2 linked regions of the Thermus thermophilus genome follow. The protein of the gene in region 2 interacts with the protein of the main gene of each other region in a pairwise test. Links are inferred from orthologs where the notes say so. Each region holds a gene or a part of one and is shown on either strand. Other genes may lie near its edges. The genes, in order: TthTMY_RS05550 and ruvA.

Evidence for each region.
Region 1: the proteins of ruvA (region 2) and TthTMY_RS05550 interact in binary tests that used the Escherichia coli proteins (3 or more experiments, as listed by UniProt). The link is inferred for Thermus thermophilus from one-to-one orthologs.

Annotation. Positions count from the first base shown.
Region 1 is NZ_AP025158.1:1,021,053-1,030,204, reverse strand. The notes cover bases 325-3,270. They hold TthTMY_RS05550 (crossover junction endodeoxyribonuclease RuvC), read left to right. Parts: upstream 325-1,520; coding sequence 1,521-2,021; downstream 2,022-3,270. Other genes in these bases: mqnC (cyclic dehypoxanthinyl futalosine synthase), read left to right, coding at 2,663-3,270; TthTMY_RS05545 (adenosine-specific kinase), read right to left, coding at 2,129-2,614; ftsZ (cell division protein FtsZ), read left to right, coding at 449-1,507; ftsA (cell division protein FtsA), read left to right, coding at 325-436. Also shown: more of ftsA, read left to right, coding at 1-324; more of mqnC, read left to right, coding at 3,271-3,805; trpA (tryptophan synthase subunit alpha), read right to left, coding at 3,862-4,659; trpB (tryptophan synthase subunit beta), read right to left, coding at 4,656-5,915; thyX (FAD-dependent thymidylate synthase), read left to right, coding at 5,952-6,764; NAD-dependent DNA ligase LigA, read right to left, coding at 6,761-8,791; TthTMY_RS05515 (BMP family lipoprotein), read left to right, coding at 8,863-9,152.
Region 2 is NZ_AP025158.1:134,531-143,623, reverse strand. What follows is about bases 1,257-4,143. They hold ruvA (Holliday junction branch migration protein RuvA), read right to left. Parts: upstream 3,043-4,143; coding sequence 2,470-3,042; downstream 1,257-2,469. Other genes in these bases: TthTMY_RS00815 (2-oxoglutarate dehydrogenase E1 component), read left to right, coding at 3,882-4,143; TthTMY_RS00820 (enoyl-CoA hydratase-related protein), read right to left, coding at 3,039-3,803; TthTMY_RS00830 (HAD family hydrolase), read left to right, coding at 1,738-2,487; TthTMY_RS00835 (hypothetical protein), read left to right, coding at 1,373-1,741; TthTMY_RS00840 (LOG family protein), read left to right, coding at 1,257-1,376. Also shown: 23S rRNA (guanosine(2251)-2'-O)-methyltransferase RlmB, read right to left, coding at 1-373; TthTMY_RS00845 (universal stress protein), read left to right, coding at 426-860; more of TthTMY_RS00840, read left to right, coding at 861-1,256; more of TthTMY_RS00815, read left to right, coding at 4,144-6,572; odhB (2-oxoglutarate dehydrogenase complex dihydrolipoyllysine-residue succinyltransferase), read left to right, coding at 6,583-7,803; lpdA (dihydrolipoyl dehydrogenase), read left to right, coding at 7,805-9,093. UniProt on the Escherichia coli protein: The RuvA-RuvB-RuvC complex processes Holliday junction (HJ) DNA during genetic recombination and DNA repair.

The sequences.
Region 1 (9,152 bases), 890 kb from region 2 along the record:
CGTCCTGGAGATCAACCAGGAGGGCGGCGCCCTGGGCGAGGTTCCGGCCCCGGAGCTCGCCCGCATCATCCGGCCGCGGATGCGGGAGATCCTCCATCTGGCGCGCCAGAGCGTGGACGAAACCCTGGGGCCTTTGGAGATCCAGGTCAACCGCGTGGTCCTCACGGGGGGCGGGGCCCTCCTCCGGGGCACCGACCTCCTCGCCCGGCAGCAGTACGGCCTCCCCGTGCGGGTGGGCAAACCCCAGGGGGTTTCGGGGCTTACGGACGTGGTCGCCTCCCCCGCCCACGCGGCGGCGGTGGGGCTCGTCCGCTACGGGGCAAGCCTCCCCCTAAAGCCCCAGGAGGCCAAGCGGATCAGGGAAAAACCGGAGGACAAGCCCAAGGGCGAGGGGCTTTGGGCCAGGATCAAGGAGTTTCTGAGCAACCTGTTCTAGAGGGAGGGGGGTATGGAAGGAGCGGTCATCAAGGTCATCGGGCTCGGGGGTGCGGGGAACAACGCGGTGAACCGCATGATTGAGGCGGGGCTTTCCGGCGTGGAGTTCATCGCCGCCAACACGGACGCCCAGGTGTTGGCCAAAAGCCTCGCCGACCACCGGATCCAGCTCGGGGAGAAGCTCACCCGGGGCCTCGGGGCCGGGGCCAACCCCGAGATTGGGGAGAAGGCGGCCCTCGAGGCCGAGGACCTCATCGCCGAGGCCCTGGAGGGGGCGGACCTCGTCTTCATCACCGCGGGCATGGGGGGCGGCACGGGGACGGGAAGCGCCCCCGTGGTCGCCGACATCGCCAAGCGGCTCGGCGCCCTCACCGTGGCGGTGGTGACGCGCCCCTTCAGCTTTGAGGGCCCCAAGCGCATGCGCACCGCCGAGGAAGGCATCAAAAAGCTCAAGGAGCGGGTGGACGCCATGGTGGTGGTCCAGAACGACCGCCTCCTCTCCGCCGTGGACAAGAAGATGACCTTAAAAGACGCCTTCCTCATCGCCGACCGGGTGCTGTACCACGGGGTCAAGGGGATCACCGACGTCATCAACCTCCCCGGCCTCATCAACGTGGACTTCGCCGACGTCAAGGCCCTCTTGGAGGGCGCGGGCCAGGTGCTCATGGGCATCGGGGCGGGGCGCGGGGAAAACCGGGTGGAGGAGGCGGCCAAAAGCGCCATCCACAGCCCCCTCCTGGAGCGCTCCATTGAAGGGGCCAGAAGGCTCCTCCTCAACGTGGTGGGCTCCGAGGAACTCTCCCTCATGGAGGCCGCCGAGGTGGTGGAGAGGATCCGGGAGGCCACGGGCCACGAGGACGTGGACATCCTCTACGGGGTCACCTACGACGAGCGGGCCCAGGACGAGCTCCGGGTCATCCTCATCGCCGCGGGCTTCGCGGAGAGCACCGTGGTGCCCCGCCCCGCCCGCCCCGTGGACTTCCCCACGGGCCACGTGGACCTGACGAACTACGACATCCCCGCCTTCATCCGCTACGGGGACGGGGACTACCCGCCCAGGCGGGGCAACTGAGCTTCCCCTTCCCGTGGTCGTGGCCGGCATAGACCCCGGGATCACCCACCTGGGCCTCGGGGTGGTGGCGGTGGAGGGGAAGGGGGCCCTCAAGGCCCGCCTCCTCCACGGGGAGGTGGTGAAGACCTCGCCGCAGGAGCCCGCAAGGGAGAGGGTGGGACGGATCCACGCCCGGGTCCTAGAGGCCCTCCACCGCTTCCGGCCCGAGGCGGTGGCGGTGGAGGAGCAGTTCTTCTACCGCCAAAACGAGCTCGCCTACAAGGTGGGCTGGGCCCTGGGGGCCGTCTTGGTGGCGGCCTTTGAAGCGGGGGTGCCCGTCTACGCCTACGGCCCCATGCAGGTGAAGCAGGCCCTGGCGGGGCACGGCCACGCCGCCAAGGAGGAGGTGGCCCTCATGGTCCGGGGCATCCTGGGCCTGAAGGAGGCCCCGAGGCCAAGCCACCTGGCGGACGCCTTGGCCATCGCCCTAACCCACGCCTTCTACGCCCGCATGGGCGCGGCGAAGCCTCTCTAGATCCCACCCCATGCCGGCTTGCGCCAGCATGGGGGCCCCGGCAAAAGGTCCTAGGGAGCTTCCCCAAGCCAGTTGGACGAAGGGAAACCGGAAAGGGTATAGAGGCCCTAAAGCTTGTACCCCAGGCGCCGGAGGAGGTCCTTTCGCCAGGCCACCTCGGCCTCGTCCTCCACGCCCAGGGGCGTGAAGCCGTCCATGACCCCGAGGATGGCCCTTTGCTCCCCCTCCTCGGCCACCACCACCTTGAGGGGGTTGGCGGTGGCGGCGTAGATCCGCACCACCTCGGGGCAGGCCTTCACCGCGTGGAGGACGTTGATGGGGTAAAAGCCCTCCCCCAAGACGATGAGGAAGGCGTGGCCGCAGGCGAGGTTGAAGAGGTTTTTCACGGCGAGCTCCACCAGGGCCTCGTCCGTCCCCGAGCGGCGGATGAGGCGCTTGCCGCTCGCCTCGGAGAAGGCGAGGCCGAACTTGATCCCGGGGACTGCGGTCACCAGGGCCTCGTGGAGGTCCTCCACCGTCTTGATGAAGTGGGCCTGGCCCAGGATGACGTTGAGGTTCTCGGGCTTTTCAATGGGAATCACCTTGAGCTCCATGCCCCGATTTTACCGAAGGCCACCTTGCCCCGGGAAAAGGGGTGTAGGATGAAGGGCATGGACGTCCTGGAGAAGGCCGTGGCCGGGGAGAGGCTTTCCGAAGGGGAGGTCCTAAGCCTCTTCAGCCTCCCCTTGCCCGAGCTCGCCGCCGCCGCCCACGAGGTGCGGCTTAAGAAGACCGACCCCGAGGTGGTGACCTTCCTCATAGACCGCAACATCAACTACACCAACGTCTGCACCGTGGCCTGCGCCTTCTGCGCTTTTTACCGCACCAAGAGGCAGAAGGACGCCTACACCCTGAGCTACGAGGAGATCGCGAGGAAAGTGGAGGAGCTCTACCAGGTGGGGGGCAGGCGGATCCTCATGCAGGGCGGGGTGAACCCCGAGCTTCCCCTGGATTGGTACCTGGACCTCCTCCGCTACCTCAAGGGCCGCTTCCCCGACCTCCGCATAGACGCCTTCAGCCCCGAGGAGATCCTAGGCCTGGAACGCCTCACGGGCCTTAGGGCGGAGGCGATCCTGGAAAAGCTAAAGGAAGCGGGCCTGGACGGCCTGCCCGGGGCCGGGGCGGAGATTTTGGTGGACGAGGTCCGCCTAAAGGCGGCCCCCGCCCGGATCCGGACGGCGGACTGGTACCGCATCGTGGACGCGGCCCAGGCCCTGGGGCTTTACACCCTCGCCACCATGGTCATTGGCTTCGGAGAGGGCCCCAAGGAGCGCGCCCTCCACCTCCTCGGCCTCCGCGCCCAGCAGGACAGGGCCCTGGAGCGCTACGGGAACGGCTTCGCCGCCTTCGCCCTGTGGACCCTTCAGGTGGAGCACACACGCCTCAAGGGCAAGGCCCCCGGGGCCACGGCCCACGAGTACCTGAAGACCCTGGCCATCGCCCGCCTCGCCCTGGACAACTTCGCCCACTTCCAGGCCTCCTGGCCCACCCTGGGCTTCAAGGTGGCCCAGGCGGCCCTCTACTACGGGGCCGACGACTTCGGGAGCACCATGCTGGAGGAGAACGTGGTCTCGGCGGCGGGGGGGCACGGGCGCACCCACGCCACGGTGCGCCAGATCGTCCGCCACATCGTGGACGCGGGGTTTAAACCGGCGGAGCGGGACCCCCTCTACCGCATCCTCCGCTACCCAGACCCCGAGGCCATCCTGAAGGAGCCCGAGCCCCTGGAACTCCCCCTCGCCTAAGGGCGGTTCCCCCATGCTGGCCCAAGCCAGCATGGGGGCCCCGGTTTTTCTCAGGATTAGCCTTCCCTCGGGCCGGGGTTGGCCTCGAGGCGCTGGAGGCCCTGGCGGATCTCCTGGAGGAGGGGCGCAAGGGGCCTCCCCTCCTCTAGGGCCCGGATCAGGGCGCTTCCCACCACCACCCCGTCCGCCACCGCTGCCTGGGCAGCCGTGGTCCTGCCGGAAACCCCGAAGCCCACGGCCACGGGGAGGGGGGTCCTGGCCTTGATGCGCCGCACCAGGTCCTTCACCTCCTCGGGAAGCCTTTCCCGCATCCCCGTGACCCCGGTGACGGAGACGGCGTAGACGAAGCCCGTGGCGTGGCGGACCACGGTGGCGATGCGGGCGTCCGTGGAGGTGGGGGCGAGGAGGAAGACCGTCTCCAGGCCGATCTCCTGGGCGAGGCGCACGAGGCCTGGGTCCTCGTCGGGAGGGAGGTCGGGGAGGATCACCCCCGTGGCCCCCGCCTGCTTGAAGAGGCCGAAGAAGCGCTCCGGCCCCCAGGCCAGGACGGGGTTCAGGTAGGTCATGAGGAAGAGGGGCTTTTCCGTCATGGCCCGCACCTCCCGCACGAGCTCCAGGGTCCCCTGGACGCTCATCCCCTTCCTCAGGGCCAGTTCGCTTGCCCGCTGGATCACGGGGCCGTCCCCCAGAGGGTCGGAGTAGGGGAGGCCGATCTCCAGAAGGTCGGCGTAGGGCAAAACCTCCTCCACCGCCTGCAAAAAGCCTTCCCGGCTGGGGAAGCCTGCGGTGAGGTAAGGGATGAGGGCGGCCCTTCCCTCGGACCGGGCCTTGGCGAAGGCCTCCTGGGTGGTCACAGCTCCCCTCCCAGAAGGCGCATGGCCTCGGTCACGTCCTTGTCCCCCCGGCCGGAGAGGTTGATGACCACCACCTGGTCCTTGTCCATCTCCGGCACCACCTTGGCGGCGTGGGCGATGGCGTGGGCCGATTCCAAGGCGGGGATGATGCCCTCAAGCCGCGCCAGGAGCTTGAAGCCCTCGAGGGCCTCCTCGTCCGTGACGCTGGCGTACTCCGCCACCCCGGCGTCGGCGTAGTAGCTGTGCTCCGGCCCCACCCCGGGGTAGTCCAGCCCCGCGGAGACGGAGTGGGCCGGGGTGATCTGGCCGTCGTGGTCGTAGAGGAGGTACATGTAGCTCCCGTGCAGCACCCCCCGCTTCCCCGCCCCGATGCTCGCGGCGTGCCTGCCCGTGGAAAGCCCCTCCCCGGCGGCCTCCACCCCAATGAGCCTGGGGCGCTCCTCCTCGGGCAGGTAGGCGAAGGGGGCGAAGAGGCCGATGGCGTTGGACCCGCCCCCCACCGCGGCGATGAGGGCGTCGGGGAGGCGGCCGAAAAGCTCCTGGCTTTGCCGCTTCACCTCCTCCCCGATGACGCTCTGGAAGTCCCGGACCATCATGGGGTAGGGGTGGGGGCCCACCACGGAACCCAGGATGTAGAAGGTGGTGCGCACGTTCGTGATCCAGTCGCGGATGGCCTCGTTGGTGGCGTCCTTGAGGGTGCGGCTCCCCGCGGCCACGGGCCGCACCTCGGCCCCGAGGAGCTTCATGCGGAAGACGTTTAAGGCCTGGCGCCTGACGTCCTCCTCCCCCATATAGACCACGCACTCCATGCCGAAGAGGGCCGCCACCGTGGCCACGCTCACCCCGTGCTGCCCCGCCCCCGTTTCGGCGATGACCCGCCTCTTGCCCATGCGCCTGGCCAGGAGGGCCTGGCCCAGGGTGTTGTTGATCTTGTGGGCCCCGGTGTGGAGGAGGTCCTCCCGCTTGAGGTAGACCTGGGCCCCGCCCCAGTGCTCGGAAAGCCGCTTGGCGTGGTAGAGGGGGGTGGGCCTGCCGGCGAACTGCCTGAGGTAGTGGTCCAGCTCCTCCAGGAAGGCCGGATCCTTCTTGGCCTCCCGGTAGGCGGCCTCCAGCTCCTCCAGGGCGGGGATCAGGGTCTCGGGCACGTACCGCCCCCCGTAGGGGCCGAACCGCCCCCTCGCGTCGGGCAAGGGAAAGTCGGGTAGGGTCAGCATGCTTCGCTCCCTAAAGGCGCCTCGCGCCAAGACAACTCCCATCCTACCCCGGAGGGGCCTCCCGGTAAACTCGGGGGGATGGAAGGGCCTCTCACGATCCCGGTCTTGGACAAGGGCTTCGTCCGCCTGGTGGACCAGATGGGGGACGACCGCGCCATCGTCCAGGCGGCCCGGGTGTCCTACGGGGAAGGGACGAAGACGGTGCGGGAGGACGCCGCCCTCATTGACTACCTCATGCGCCACCGCCACACAAGCCCCTTTGAGATGGTGGTCTTCAAGTTTCACGTCAAGGCCCCCATCTTCGTGGTCAGGCAGTGGTTCCGCCACCGCACGGCGAGCGTCAACGAGGTCTCGGGGCGCTACTCCATCCTCAAGGAGGAGTTCTACGAGCCCGAGGCCTTCCGCAGGCAGGCGAGGAGGAACAAGCAGGCTTCGGAAGGGGCCCTCCTGGACGAGGAGGCCTTGGCCCTCCTAAGGAGGGTGGAGCAGGAGGCCTACGGGGCCTACCGGGCCCTTCTGGAGAAGGGCGTGGCCCGGGAGATGGCCCGGATGGTCCTTCCCCTCAACCTCTACACCGAGTTCTACTGGAAGCAGGACCTGCACAACCTCTTCCACTTCCTCAAGCTCCGCCTCGCCCCCGAGGCCCAGTGGGAGATCCGCCAGTACGCCCAGGCCATCGCCGAAATCGTCAAGGAGAGGGTCCCCTTGGCCTGGGCCGCCTTTGAGGAGCACCTTTTAGGAGGGGCTCTTCTCTCCCGCACGGAGCTTCGGGCCCTAAGGGGCCTCCTCACCCCCGAGGTCTACGAGAAGGCCCTGGCCTCTTTGGGCCTCGAGGGAAGCCGCCTTAGGGAGGCCCTGGAGAAGCTCTTCGGGCCCGGGGAGGTCCCTTAGACGAGCTCTTCCGCCTTCTTCCCCGTGCGGGCCTCTATGAGCCGGTAAAGCTCCTCCTCCGTGAGGGTGGGGACCCCTAAGGCCTTGGCCTTTTCCAGCTTGCTCCCCGGGGCCTCCCCCACCACGAGGTAGCTCGTCTTGCGGCTCACGGCGTCCGTCACCTTGGCCCCAAGGCGCCGGAGGAGGGCCTTCACCTCCTCCCGGGGGCGGGAAAGCTCCCCGGTGATCACGAAGGTGAGCCCTTTAAGGGCCTCCCCGCCCTTCTCCTTGGCCTCCATCTCCACCCCCGCCTCCTTGAGCCTTCGCACCAGGTGGCGGAAGGCGGGGTCCCTCAGGGTTTCCAGGATGGCCCTCGCCGTGAGCTCCCCCACCTCCTCCACCTCCAAAAGCTCCTCCAGGCTGGCCTCGAGGAGGCGGTCCATGGTCTGGAACTTGGCCGCCAGGTTCCGGGCCAGGACCTCCCCCACTCCCGGAAGCCCCAGGGCGTAGAGGAGGCGCTCTAGGCCCCTTTTCTTGCTCTCCTCTATCTGGCGGAGGAGGTTTTGGGCGCTCTTTTCCCCCATGCGCTCCAGGCCCACCAGGTCTTCCTTCCTCAGGCGGTAGAGGTCGGCCACGTCCTTGACCAGGCCCTTCTCCAAAAGCTTCTCAACGAGCTTCTCCCCCAGGCCCTGGATGTCCATGGCCTTGCGGGAGGCGAAGTGGCGGATGGCCTCAAAGCGCTTGGCGGGGCACAAGGGGTTGGGGCAGCGGTGGACCTTCCCCTCCTGGATGAGGCGATGGCCGCACTCGGGGCAGGCCTCGGGCCAGCGCACGGGCCGCTCCTTTCCCGTGCGCCGCTCCTTGAGGACCCGGAGGACCTCGGGGATGACCCCGCCCGCCTTGTGCACCAAAACCCAGTCCCCGATGCGGATGTCCAGCTCCTCTATGTAGCTTTCGTTGTGCAGGGTGACCCGGGAAACCTCGCTGCCCTCTAGGAAGACGGGCTCGAGGACCCCCACCGGGGTCACCCGCCCGGTGCGCCCCACCTGGAAGACCACGTCCAAAAGCCGGGTCTCCTTCTCCTCGGCGGGGAACTTGTAGGCGATGGCGAAGCGGGGGGCGCGGGCGGTGTAGCCGAGCTCCCGCCAAAGTTGCAAATCGTCCAGCTTCACCACCACCCCGTCCGCCTCAAAGGGAAGCTCCCGCCGCTTCTTCAGCCAGTCCTGGTAGATTCCCTCCACCCCTTCCGCCCCCACGGCCCGCGCGTAGCCGTGCTCCACGGGGAAGCCCTTCTCCTTGAGCCAGTGGAGGAGGGCGAACTGGGTCGCCACCCCTTCCCTCTCCACCTCTTCCAGCCCGAGCCCCAGGGCGTAGAAGGTGGCCCTGAGGCCCCGCTTGGCGGTGATGCGGGGGTCTTTTTGCCTTAGGGAGCCCGCCGCGGCGTTCCTAGGGTTTTTGAAGATCTTCTCCCCCCGCTCCTCCAGCTCCTCGTTGAGCCGGAGGAAGGCCGCTATGGGCATGTAGACCTCGCCCCGGACCTCGAGGCGCTCCGGCACCCCCTTGAGCCTCCTCGGGATGGTGGGGATGGTGAGGAGGTTCTGGGTCACCTCCTCCCCCACCTCCCCGTCCCCCCGGGTGGCCCCGTAGACCAGGACCCCATCCTCGTAGTAGAGGTTGACGGAAAGGCCGTCCACCTTGTGCTCCACGGTGTAGGCGAAGGGGCCCTTCCGGCCCAGGGCCCGCTCTATCCGCTCCTCAAAGGCCCTGACCTCATCCAGGGTGAAGGCGTTGTCCAAGGAGTACATGCGGGTGGGGTGGCGGACGGGGCGGAAGGTGGCCTCGAGGGGCCTCGCCCCCACTTGCTCCGTGGGGGAGTCCGGGCTTTTGAGCTCGGGAAAGCGCTCCTCAAGCTCCTTGAGCTCCCTAAGAAGCCGGTCGTACTCGGCGTCGGAGATCTCCGGGTCCGCCAGGACGTAGTAGCGGTAGTTGTGGTAGCGGATGAGGTCCCGTAGCTCGTTCACCCGCTTCCTCGCCTCTTCCAGGGTCATGACCCTAGTGTACCTTGGGCTATACTTTTCCTTGGACTAGGGGTGCGCCCCCTATCCCGAAAGGAGGCGTTATGAGGAGGCTTTTATGGTTGCTCACCTTAGGCGCGCTCGCCGTGGCCCTCACGGCCTGCCCCAGGAAAGCGGAGGAGCAGGCCGCCACGGAGACGGCTCCGGCCGAAGGGACGACCCTTCCCGGGGCCGACATCCGGGTGGGGCTTGCTTTTGACGCCGGCGGCAAGTTTGACCGCTCCTTCAACCAGTCCGCCTGGGAAGGGGCGCAGCGGGCGGCCCAGGAGCTCGGCGTCCAGATCTTTGACTTTGAACCCGCCGACCCCTCCCAGGTGGGCCAGGGCATCCGCAC
Region 2 (9,093 bases):
CGGCCCGGCGCTCCTCGGAGACCACACCGTGGGCCCCGAGGGCGAGGGCGCTCCGGATCATGGCCCCGTAGTTCCTGGGGTCGGTGACGCCGTCCAAGGCCACAAGGAGGGGGGGCTCCTTCCGGGAGGCGGCGAGGCGGAGGGCGTCCTCCAGGCTGGCGTAGGGGGGGTCCTCCACCTCGGCGGCGATCCCCTGGTGGTGGGTGGTGCGGAGGAGGGTGTCCAGCTCAATGCGGGGCACCAGGGTGTACGGGGCCCCGAGCCTTTCCAGCTCCTTCAGGAGCCAGCCCTCCACCCCTCTCGCCACGAGGACGCGCCGGGCCTGGCCCGCCCGCAGGGCCTCGAGGACCGGGTTTCGCCCGTAGATCCACATCCTCCTAGTCTACCCGCTGGTGCCCCCCGCGCCCTGCCCGTATGATGGAGCCATGTACCAGAAGATCCTGATGCCCACCGACGGGAGCCCGTGCAGCCTCCAGGCCCTGGAGCACGGCCTGGACCTGGCCAAGACCCTGGGGGCCAAGGTCCACTTCCTCTACGTCTTGGAAAACCCGGCCCAGGCCATCTGGATCGCCCCGGAGAGCGTGCCCTACGGGATGGAGCTCTTGGAGGACCTAAGGAAGGCGGGGGAGGAGGCCATCAGGAAGGCCCTGGACCTCGCCCGCGCCAAGGGGGTGGAGGCCACGGGGGAGGTGAAGGAAGGGGTGCCCATCCCCACCATCGTGGAGGCGGCCAAGGAGTACGACCTCCTCGTCATGGGCACCCACGGGCGGACGGGCCTGGACAGGCTCCTTTTGGGCTCGGTGACCGAGGGGGTCCTCCACCGGACCTCCGTCCCGGTGCTGGTGGTCCGCTGCCGCTAGATGCGCCTGCTCGCCGTTTTCGTCTCCTCCCGCCTCTCCCCGGAAGACCCCCTTTACGCCCGGTGGGTGCGCTACGGGGAGGTCCTGGCCGAGGAGGGGTTTGGCCTCGCCTGCGGGGGATACCAGGGGGGGATGGAGGCCCTGGCCAGGGGGGTGAAGGCCAGGGGCGGCCTCGTGGTGGGGGTCACGGCCCCGGCCCTCTTTCCCGAGCGGAGGGGCCCCAACCCCTTCGTGGACCTGGAGCTCCCCGCCGCCACGCTCCCCCAGCGCATCGGCCGCCTCCTGGACCTGGGGGCGGGGTACCTGGCCCTGCCCGGGGGGGTGGGGACCCTGGCGGAGCTCGTCCTCGCCTGGAACCTCCTCTACCTGAGGCAGGGCGTGGGACGCCCCCTGGCGGTGGACCCCTACTGGCTTTCCCTCCTCAAGGCCCACGGGGAGATCGCCCCCGAGGACGTGGGCCTTCTCCGCGTGGTGGCGGACGAGGAGGACCTGAGGCGGTTTCTGAGGAGCCTATGAGCGAGACCCTCTTGGTCTACGTGCCGGACCTGGGGCAGGGGGTGAGCTTCTACCAGGCCCTGGGGCTCGCCCTGGAGGAGCTCCTCCCCGAGCGGGAGGCCCTTCTTTCCCCCCTCGAGGGCCCCCTGCTCCTCCTGCGCCCGGGGGAAGGGGGCGTGGCGCGGGGCCCCCAGCGCCCGAGGCCCGAGGGGCAGGGCTTCGCCCGGCTCCGGGTGGAGGAGGGGCGGCTTGTCTTCCTCGTGGACAACCTGGCCCACGAAAAGCTCCGCCTCGCCAAGTACGGCCTCGGCTTCCGGGAGGCGGGGGACCACCTCCTCCTCTTTGACCCCGGGGGAAACCCCGTCCTGGTGCGGGAGGGGGCGTGAGGCTTCTCCTTCTGGACCTGGACGATACCCTCCTTCAGGACCTGCCGGTAAGCCGCGCGGTCCTGGAGGACCTGGGGCGCAGGGTGGGGGTGGAGGGCTTCTTCGCCCGGGTCAAGGCGCGGGCCGAGGCCCTCTTCCGGGAGGCCCCCTTCTACCCTTGGGCCGAGGCCATCGGCCACTCGGCCCTGGAGGCCCTCTGGGCCCGGTACAGCACCCCGGGCCTCGAGGCCCTGGCCGCTTGGGCCGGGCCTTTCCGGGAGCGGGTCTTCCGCGAGGCCTTGGAGGAGGCGGGGGGGCCCCCCGAACGGGCGCGGGAGCTCGCCGAGGCCTTCTTCCGGGAGAGGCGCCGCTACCCCCTGTACCCGGAGGCGGAGGCCTTCCTTATGGAGGCCCGGCGCCGCGGGCTTGCCCTCGCCCTCCTCACCAACGGGGTGCCCGACCTCCAGCGGGAAAAGCTTTTCGGCGCGGGGCTTGCCCCCCATTTCTCCCTGGTCCTCATCTCCGGGGAGGTGGGGATCGGCAAGCCCGACCCCGGGCTCTTCCGCATGGCCCTCTGCGCCTTCGGGGTGGCCCCGGAGGAGGCGGCCATGGTGGGGGATAACCCCCAAAAGGACATCCGGGGGGCCCGCCTGGCGGGGGTGCGGGCCGTATGGGTGGACCGGGGCCTGCGGCCGGAGGACCCGGAGGCCCCCCCCGACCTCCGGGTGCGGGACCTGGGGGAGGTCTTCCTAGCGGAGGCGCTTTAGGGCCTCCTTGATGAGGTCCTGGGCCCGGGCCTTGGGGTTTTGGGCCAGGAGGTCCAGGACCACGGCCCGGGCCTGGGCCTCCTTGAACCCTAAGGCGGCGAGGGCCATCACCGCCTCTTGGGCGGCCTCGCTTTCCACCTTCTCCCCGAGGAGGTGGGGGGGCACCTTCCCCTTGAGCTCCAGGGCGATCCTTTCGGCGAGCCTTTTCCCCACCCCGCTCGCCGAGGTGAGGAGCCTCGCGTCCCCCTCCAGGAGGGCCCGGGCGAGGAGCCTAGGGGGCAGGGCCGAGAGGAGGGAGAGGGCCACCTTGGGCCCCACGCCGCTCACCGAGAGGAGGAGTTCAAAGAGGGCGAGGTTCTCCTCGTCGGGGAAGCCGTAGAGGGAGGGCCCCTCCTCCTTGAGGAGGAGGTGGGTGTGGACCCCCACCTCCTTCCCCTCCTCCAGGGCCTGGAGGAAGGGCGTGGGGGCCTGGAGGAAGAACCCCACCCCCCCGGCGAGGAGGACGAAGCCGCCCGCCTCCTTCTTGAGGACCAGGCCCCGGAGGTAGCGGATCATCGGCCCTGGAAGCGGGGCGGCCGCTTCTCCCTGAAGGCCCGGACCCCCTCCTCGTGGTCCTGGGTCTGGCCGGCCTGGCCCTGGAGGACGGCCTCGAGGGCCAGGGCCTCGGTGAGGGAGAGGCGGTAGGTCTCCAGGAGGAGCTTTTTGGTGAGGGCGTAGGCCCGGGTGGGGCCCTGGGCGAGCTCTTTGGCCAAGGAAAGGGCCTCCTCCATGAGCCTTTCCGCGGGCACCACCCGGTGCACGAGGCCCAGGGCCAGGGCCTCCTCGGCGGAAAGCCTTGGGGAGAGGAGGAGGAGCTCCTGGGCCTTGGCCAGGCCCACCAGGCGGGGGAGGAGGAAGCTCAGCCCCGAGTCCGGCACCAGGCCGATCCTGACGAAGGCGGGGGTGAAGCTCGCCCCCACGGCGGCGAGGCGCAGGTCCCCCCATAAGGCGAGGCTCATCCCCGCCCCGGCCGCCGCCCCGTTCACCGCCACCACGAGGGGCTTCTCCAGGCCGCTCAAGGCCTCCACCACCCGGTTGTAGCGGCGCAGGTGGGCCTCGTAGTCGGGCTTCCGGTCGCCGAACTCCGTGAGGTCCTGCCCGGCGGAGAAGGCCCGACCCGCCCCCGTGAGGAGGAGGGCGCGCACCTCCCGGTCCTCCTCCCCCTCCTTGAGGGCGGCGTAAAGGGCGTCTAGGAGCTCCCCGGTGATGGCGTTGAGCTTCTCGGGCCGGTTCAGGGTGAGGACCAAAACCCCGTCTTGGCGTTCCTTCAGGACCATGCCCCCATTGTACGGGGCGTGGCGCACTACACCGCTTTTTGGTGTAGCTTAGGTAGGGGGTGACCCCCCGGAGGCGCCATGGAGCTCACGTTGGAAAGCCAAGGCTACCTAGAGTCCCTTTACCGGGCCTACTTGGAGGATCCCCTTTCCCTCCCCGAGGACTGGCGGCGCTACTTCTCCGCCCTCACCCTGGAGGACCTGGAGGACGGCCGACGAGAACGCCAGGCCGCTCCCCTCCCGGGCGAGGCCTTGGACCTGGGCTTCCTCCTCAAGGTGGAGGCTTTGCGCCAGGCCTACCGGGAGCTCGGGCACCTCGCGGCCCGCATAGACCCCCTGGGCCGGGAACGGCCGAGGCCCAAGGCGCTTTCCCTCGAGGCCCACGGCCTCTCCCCGGAGGACCTAAGGAGGCCCCTCCCCCCTCTCTTCGGCGCGCCCACCTTGGGGGCCCTCCTTGAGCGCCTGGAGGCCACCTACCTGGGCCCCGTGGGGTTTGAGGTGGCCCACGTGGAGCCCGAGGAGAGGGCGTGGCTCCTTTCCCGGATTGAGGCCCCGTGGCCCAAGCCTGCCCCCGAGGTGCGGAGGCGGGTCTTGCGGAGCCTCCTCCAGGCGAGCCTCTTTGAGGCCTTCCTCCAGCGGAAGTACCTGGGGGCGAAGACCTTCAGCGTGGAGGGCCTGGAAAGCCTCATCCCCCTCCTCCAGGAGGCGGTCCAGGAGGCGGCCCGCTTTGGGGTGCGGGAGGTGGTGCTGGGCATGGCCCACCGGGGCCGGCTCAACGTCCTGGCCCACGTGGTGGAGAAGCCCTTTGAGGCCATCTTCCGCGAGTTTGAGGAGCTCTTCCCCGAGGGGTACGTGGGGGACGTGAAGTACCACCTGGGCCACTCCACGGACGTGGAGACCCCCTTTGGCCCGGTGCACGTCTCCCTCAACTTCAACCCGAGCCACCTGGAGTTCGTCAACCCCGTGACCCTGGGAAGGGTCCGGGCCAAGCAGGACCGCTTCGGCGACCGGGAGAGGAAGCGGGGCCTCGCCATCCTGGTCCACGGGGACGCGGCCTTCATCGGCGAGGGCATCGTCCAGGAGACCCTGAACCTCTCCGGGCTTCCCGGCTACCGGGTGGGGGGCACCCTCCACGTGGTGGCCAACAACCAGCTGGGCTTCACCACCCTCCCCTCGGAGTACGCCTCCGGCCGCTACCCCACGGACGTCGCCAAGATGGTGGGGGCGCCCATCTTCCACGTGAACGCCGAGGCGCTGGACGAGCTCCTCTTCGTCCTCGCCCTCGCCCTGGAGTACCGGAGCCGCTACGGCAAGGACGTGGTCATTGACCTCGTGGGTTACCGCCGCCGGGGGCACAACGAGACGGACGAGCCCACCTTCACCCAAGCCCCCATGTACGCCCTCATCGCCAAGAAGCCCGAGCCCTGGCGGGTCTATGCCGAGCGGCTTAAGGCCGAGGGCCTGGTCTCCGAGGAGGAGCTTAAGGCCTGGCAGGAGGCCTATCTGGAGCGGCTGGAAAGCGAGTTCGCCCGGGTGAAGGCCGAGGCCACCCCCGTGGTCTACAGCACCTTGGGCGGGGTCTGGCAAGGCTACGTGGGCGGGCCCGACCGCCTGGTGCCCGAGGCGGACACCGCCTTCCCCAAGGAGGGGCTGAAGAACCTCCTGATGCGGCTTAGCGCGGTTCCCGAGGGCTTCCAGGTGCACCCCAAGCTCAAGCGCTTCCTCGAGGCCCGCCTGGAGATGGCCGAGGAGAAGCGGCCCGTGGACTGGGCCACCGCCGAGGCCCTGGCCTTCGCCACCTTGGCCGTGGAGGGGCACAGGGTGCGCCTCACGGGGCAGGACGCCCTTCGGGGCACCTTCACCCAGCGCCACGCCGCCCTCTACGACTACCGCACCGGGGAGCGCTACATCCCCCTCCAGCACCTGGCCGAGGGGCAGGCGGAGGTGGAGATCTGGAACTCGCCCCTCTCCGAGGCCGGGGTCTTGGGGTTTGAGTACGGCTACAGCCTGGACTACCCCGAGGGCCTCGTCCTCTGGGAGGCCCAGTTCGGGGACTTCGTCAACGTGGCCCAGGTCTACATAGACCAGTTCCTGGCGAGCGCCGAGGTCAAGTGGAACCGCCTCTCGGGCCTCGTCCTCCTCCTGCCCCATGGGCTCGAGGGCCAAGGCCCCGAGCACTCCTCGGCGAGGCTGGAGCGCTTCTTGCAGCTTGGGGCCAAGGACAACCTCCAGGTGGCCTACCCCACCACCCCCGCCCAGTTCTTCCACCTCCTCCGCCGCCAGGTGAAGCGCCCCATCCGCAAGCCCCTGGTGGTCATGACCCCAAAAAGCCTCCTCCGCCACCCCGAGGTGGTCTCCACCCTGGAGGAGCTCGCGGAAGGGCGCTTCCAGAAGGTGATCCCCGAAAGGGTCAAGGGGGCGCGGAAGGTCCTCCTCACCTCGGGCAAGGTCTACTACGACCTCCTGCAGAAGCGCAGGGAGCTTCAGGCGGAGGACGTGGCCATCCTGAGGCTGGAGCTCCTCTACCCCTTCCCCGAGGCCGAGCTTCAGGAGGCCCTTGGCTTCTACCCCAAGAAGGTCCCCGTGGTCTTTGTGCAGGAGGAGCCGGTGAACCAGGGGGCCTGGTGGTACCTCTCCGCCCGCTTCTGCGGGGAGATCTACGGCCACCCCTTCTCCGTGGTGGCCCGGCCCGAGTCCCCGAGCCCCGCCGTGGGCTCCTCCAAGGTCCACAGGCTGGAGCAGGAGGAGCTTCTGGAGGAAGCGTTCAGGTAAGGAGGTAGCCGTGCAGGAACTCAAGGTGCCCTCCGTGGGCGAAAGCATCGTGGAAGTGGAGATCGGCGCTTGGCTTAAGGGAGAAGGGGAAAGCTTCGCCCAGGACGAGCCCTTGGTGGAGCTCATCACCGACAAGGCCACCCTGGAGCTCCCCGCCCCCTTTCCCGGGACCCTAAAGCAGATCCTGAAGAGGACCGGGGAGACCGCCCGGGTGGGGGAGGCCATTGCCCTTTTGGAGGAGGGGAGAGCGGAGGCCTCCCCCAAGGCCCAGCCCCCCGCCGAAGCCCCCGTGGAGCCCTCCCCGGAGCCTCTGGCCATGCCCGCGGCGGAGCGGCTCATGCGGGAAAGGGGCGTCTCCCCGGCAGAGGTCCAGGGTACGGGCCTCGGCGGCCGCATCCTCAAGGAGGACGTGGAGCGCTACCTGGAGGAAAGGGTCCCCGCCAAGCCCCAGGAGGCCCCGCCGCCTCCTCCCCCCTCCCGCCCCGCGCCCCCGCCCTCCACCCCCACGCAGCCCCCCGCCGACAAGCCCTGGCGGGTGAGCGAGGCCGTGCCCATGACCCCCTTGCGCCGCCGCATCGCCGAGCGCCTCCTCATGGTCCGCCAGACCACGGCCATGCTCACCACCTTCAACGAGGCGGACATGTCGGCGGTGATCGCCCTCAGGAAGGAGTTCGGCGAGGCCTTCCAGAAGAAGTACGGGGTCAAGCTCGGCTTCATGAGCTTCTTCGTCAAGGCCGTGGTCCAGGCCCTCAAGGAGATCCCCGAGCTCAACGCCGAGATCCGGGACAACCACATCGTCTACCACCGCTACTACGACATCGGCATCGCCGTGGGCGGGGGCGAGGGCCTGGTGGTCCCCGTAATCCGCGACGCCGACCGCCTCTCCTTCGCCGAGATTGAGCGGCAAATCGCCGACTTCGCCGAAAGGGCTCGCACCAAGAAGCTCAAGCCCGAGGAGCTCATGGGGGGCACCTTCACCATCACCAACGGGGGGATCTACGGCTCCCTGAACTCCACCCCCCTCCTCAACCCGCCCCAGGTGGGGATCCTGGGCATGCACGCCATCCAGGAGCGCCCTGTGGTTCGGGACGGCCAGGTGGTGATCCGGCCCATGATGTACCTGGCCCTCTCCTACGACCACCGCATCGTGGACGGGCGGGAGGCGGTCACCTTCCTCCGCCGGGTGAAGGAGCTCATTGAGAACCCGGCCAGGCTCCTTCTGGAGGTGTAGCGTGTACGACCTCCTGGTGATCGGCGCCGGGCCCGGGGGGTACGTGGCCGCCATCCGGGCGGCCCAGCTCGGGATGAAGGTGGGGGTGGTGGAGAAGGAGAAGGCCCTAGGGGGGACCTGCCTCAGGGTGGGGTGCATCCCCTCCAAGGCCCTCCTGGAGACCACCGAACGCATCTACGAGGCGAAGAAGGGCCTCCTTGGGGCCAAGGTGAAGGGGGTGGAGCCCGACCTTCCCGCCCTCATGGCCCACAAGGACAAGGTGGTCCAGGCCAACACCCAAGGGGTGGAGTTCCTCTTCAAGAAGAACGGCATCGCCCGCCACCAGGGCACGGCCCGCTTCCTCTCCGAGCGCAAGGTGTTGGTAGAGGAGACGGGGGAGGAGCTGGAGGCCCGCTACATCCTTATCGCCACGGGAAGCGCCCCCCTCATCCCCCCGTGGGCCCAGGTGGACTACGAGCGGGTGGTGACCTCCACCGAGGCCCTTTCCTTCCCTGAGGTGCCGAAGAGGCTCATCGTGGTGGGGGGCGGGGTGGTGGGCCTGGAGCTCGGGGTGGTCTGGCACCGCCTGGGGGCGGAGGTCATCGTCCTGGAGTACATGGACCGCATCCTCCCCACCATGGACGCCGAGGTCTCCCGGGCGGCGGAGAGGGTCTTCAAGAAGCAGGGCCTCACGATCCGCACCGGGGTGCGGGTCACCGCCGTGGTGCCCGAGGCCGAGGGGGCCCGGGTGGAGCTTGAGGGGGGCGAGGTCCTGGAGGCGGACCGGGTCCTCGTGGCCGTGGGCCGGAGGCCCTACACCGAGGGGCTTGCCCTGGAGAACGCCGGGCTTTCCACGGACGAGCGGGGGCGGATCCCCGTGGACGAGCACCTGAGGACCCGCGTTCCCCACATCTACGCCGTCGGGGACGTGGTGCGGGGTCCCATGCTCGCCCACAAGGCGAGCGAGGAGGGGATCGCCGCCGTGGAGCACATGGCGCGGGGCTTCGGCCACGTGGACTACCAGGCCATCCCCAGCGTGGTCTACACCCACCCCGAGATCGCCGCCATAGGCTACACCGAGGAAGAGCTGAAGGCGCAGGGCATCCCCTACAAGGTGGGGAAGTTCCCCTACTCCGCTTCGGGCCGCGCCCGGGCCATGGGGGAGACGGAGGGGTTCATCAAGGTCCTCGCCCACGCCAAGACAGACCGCATCCTCGGGGTCCACGGGATCGGGGCCCGGGTGGGGGACGTCCTGGCCGAGGCGGCCTTGGCCATCTTCTTCAAGGCGAGCGCCGAGGACCTGGGCCGCGC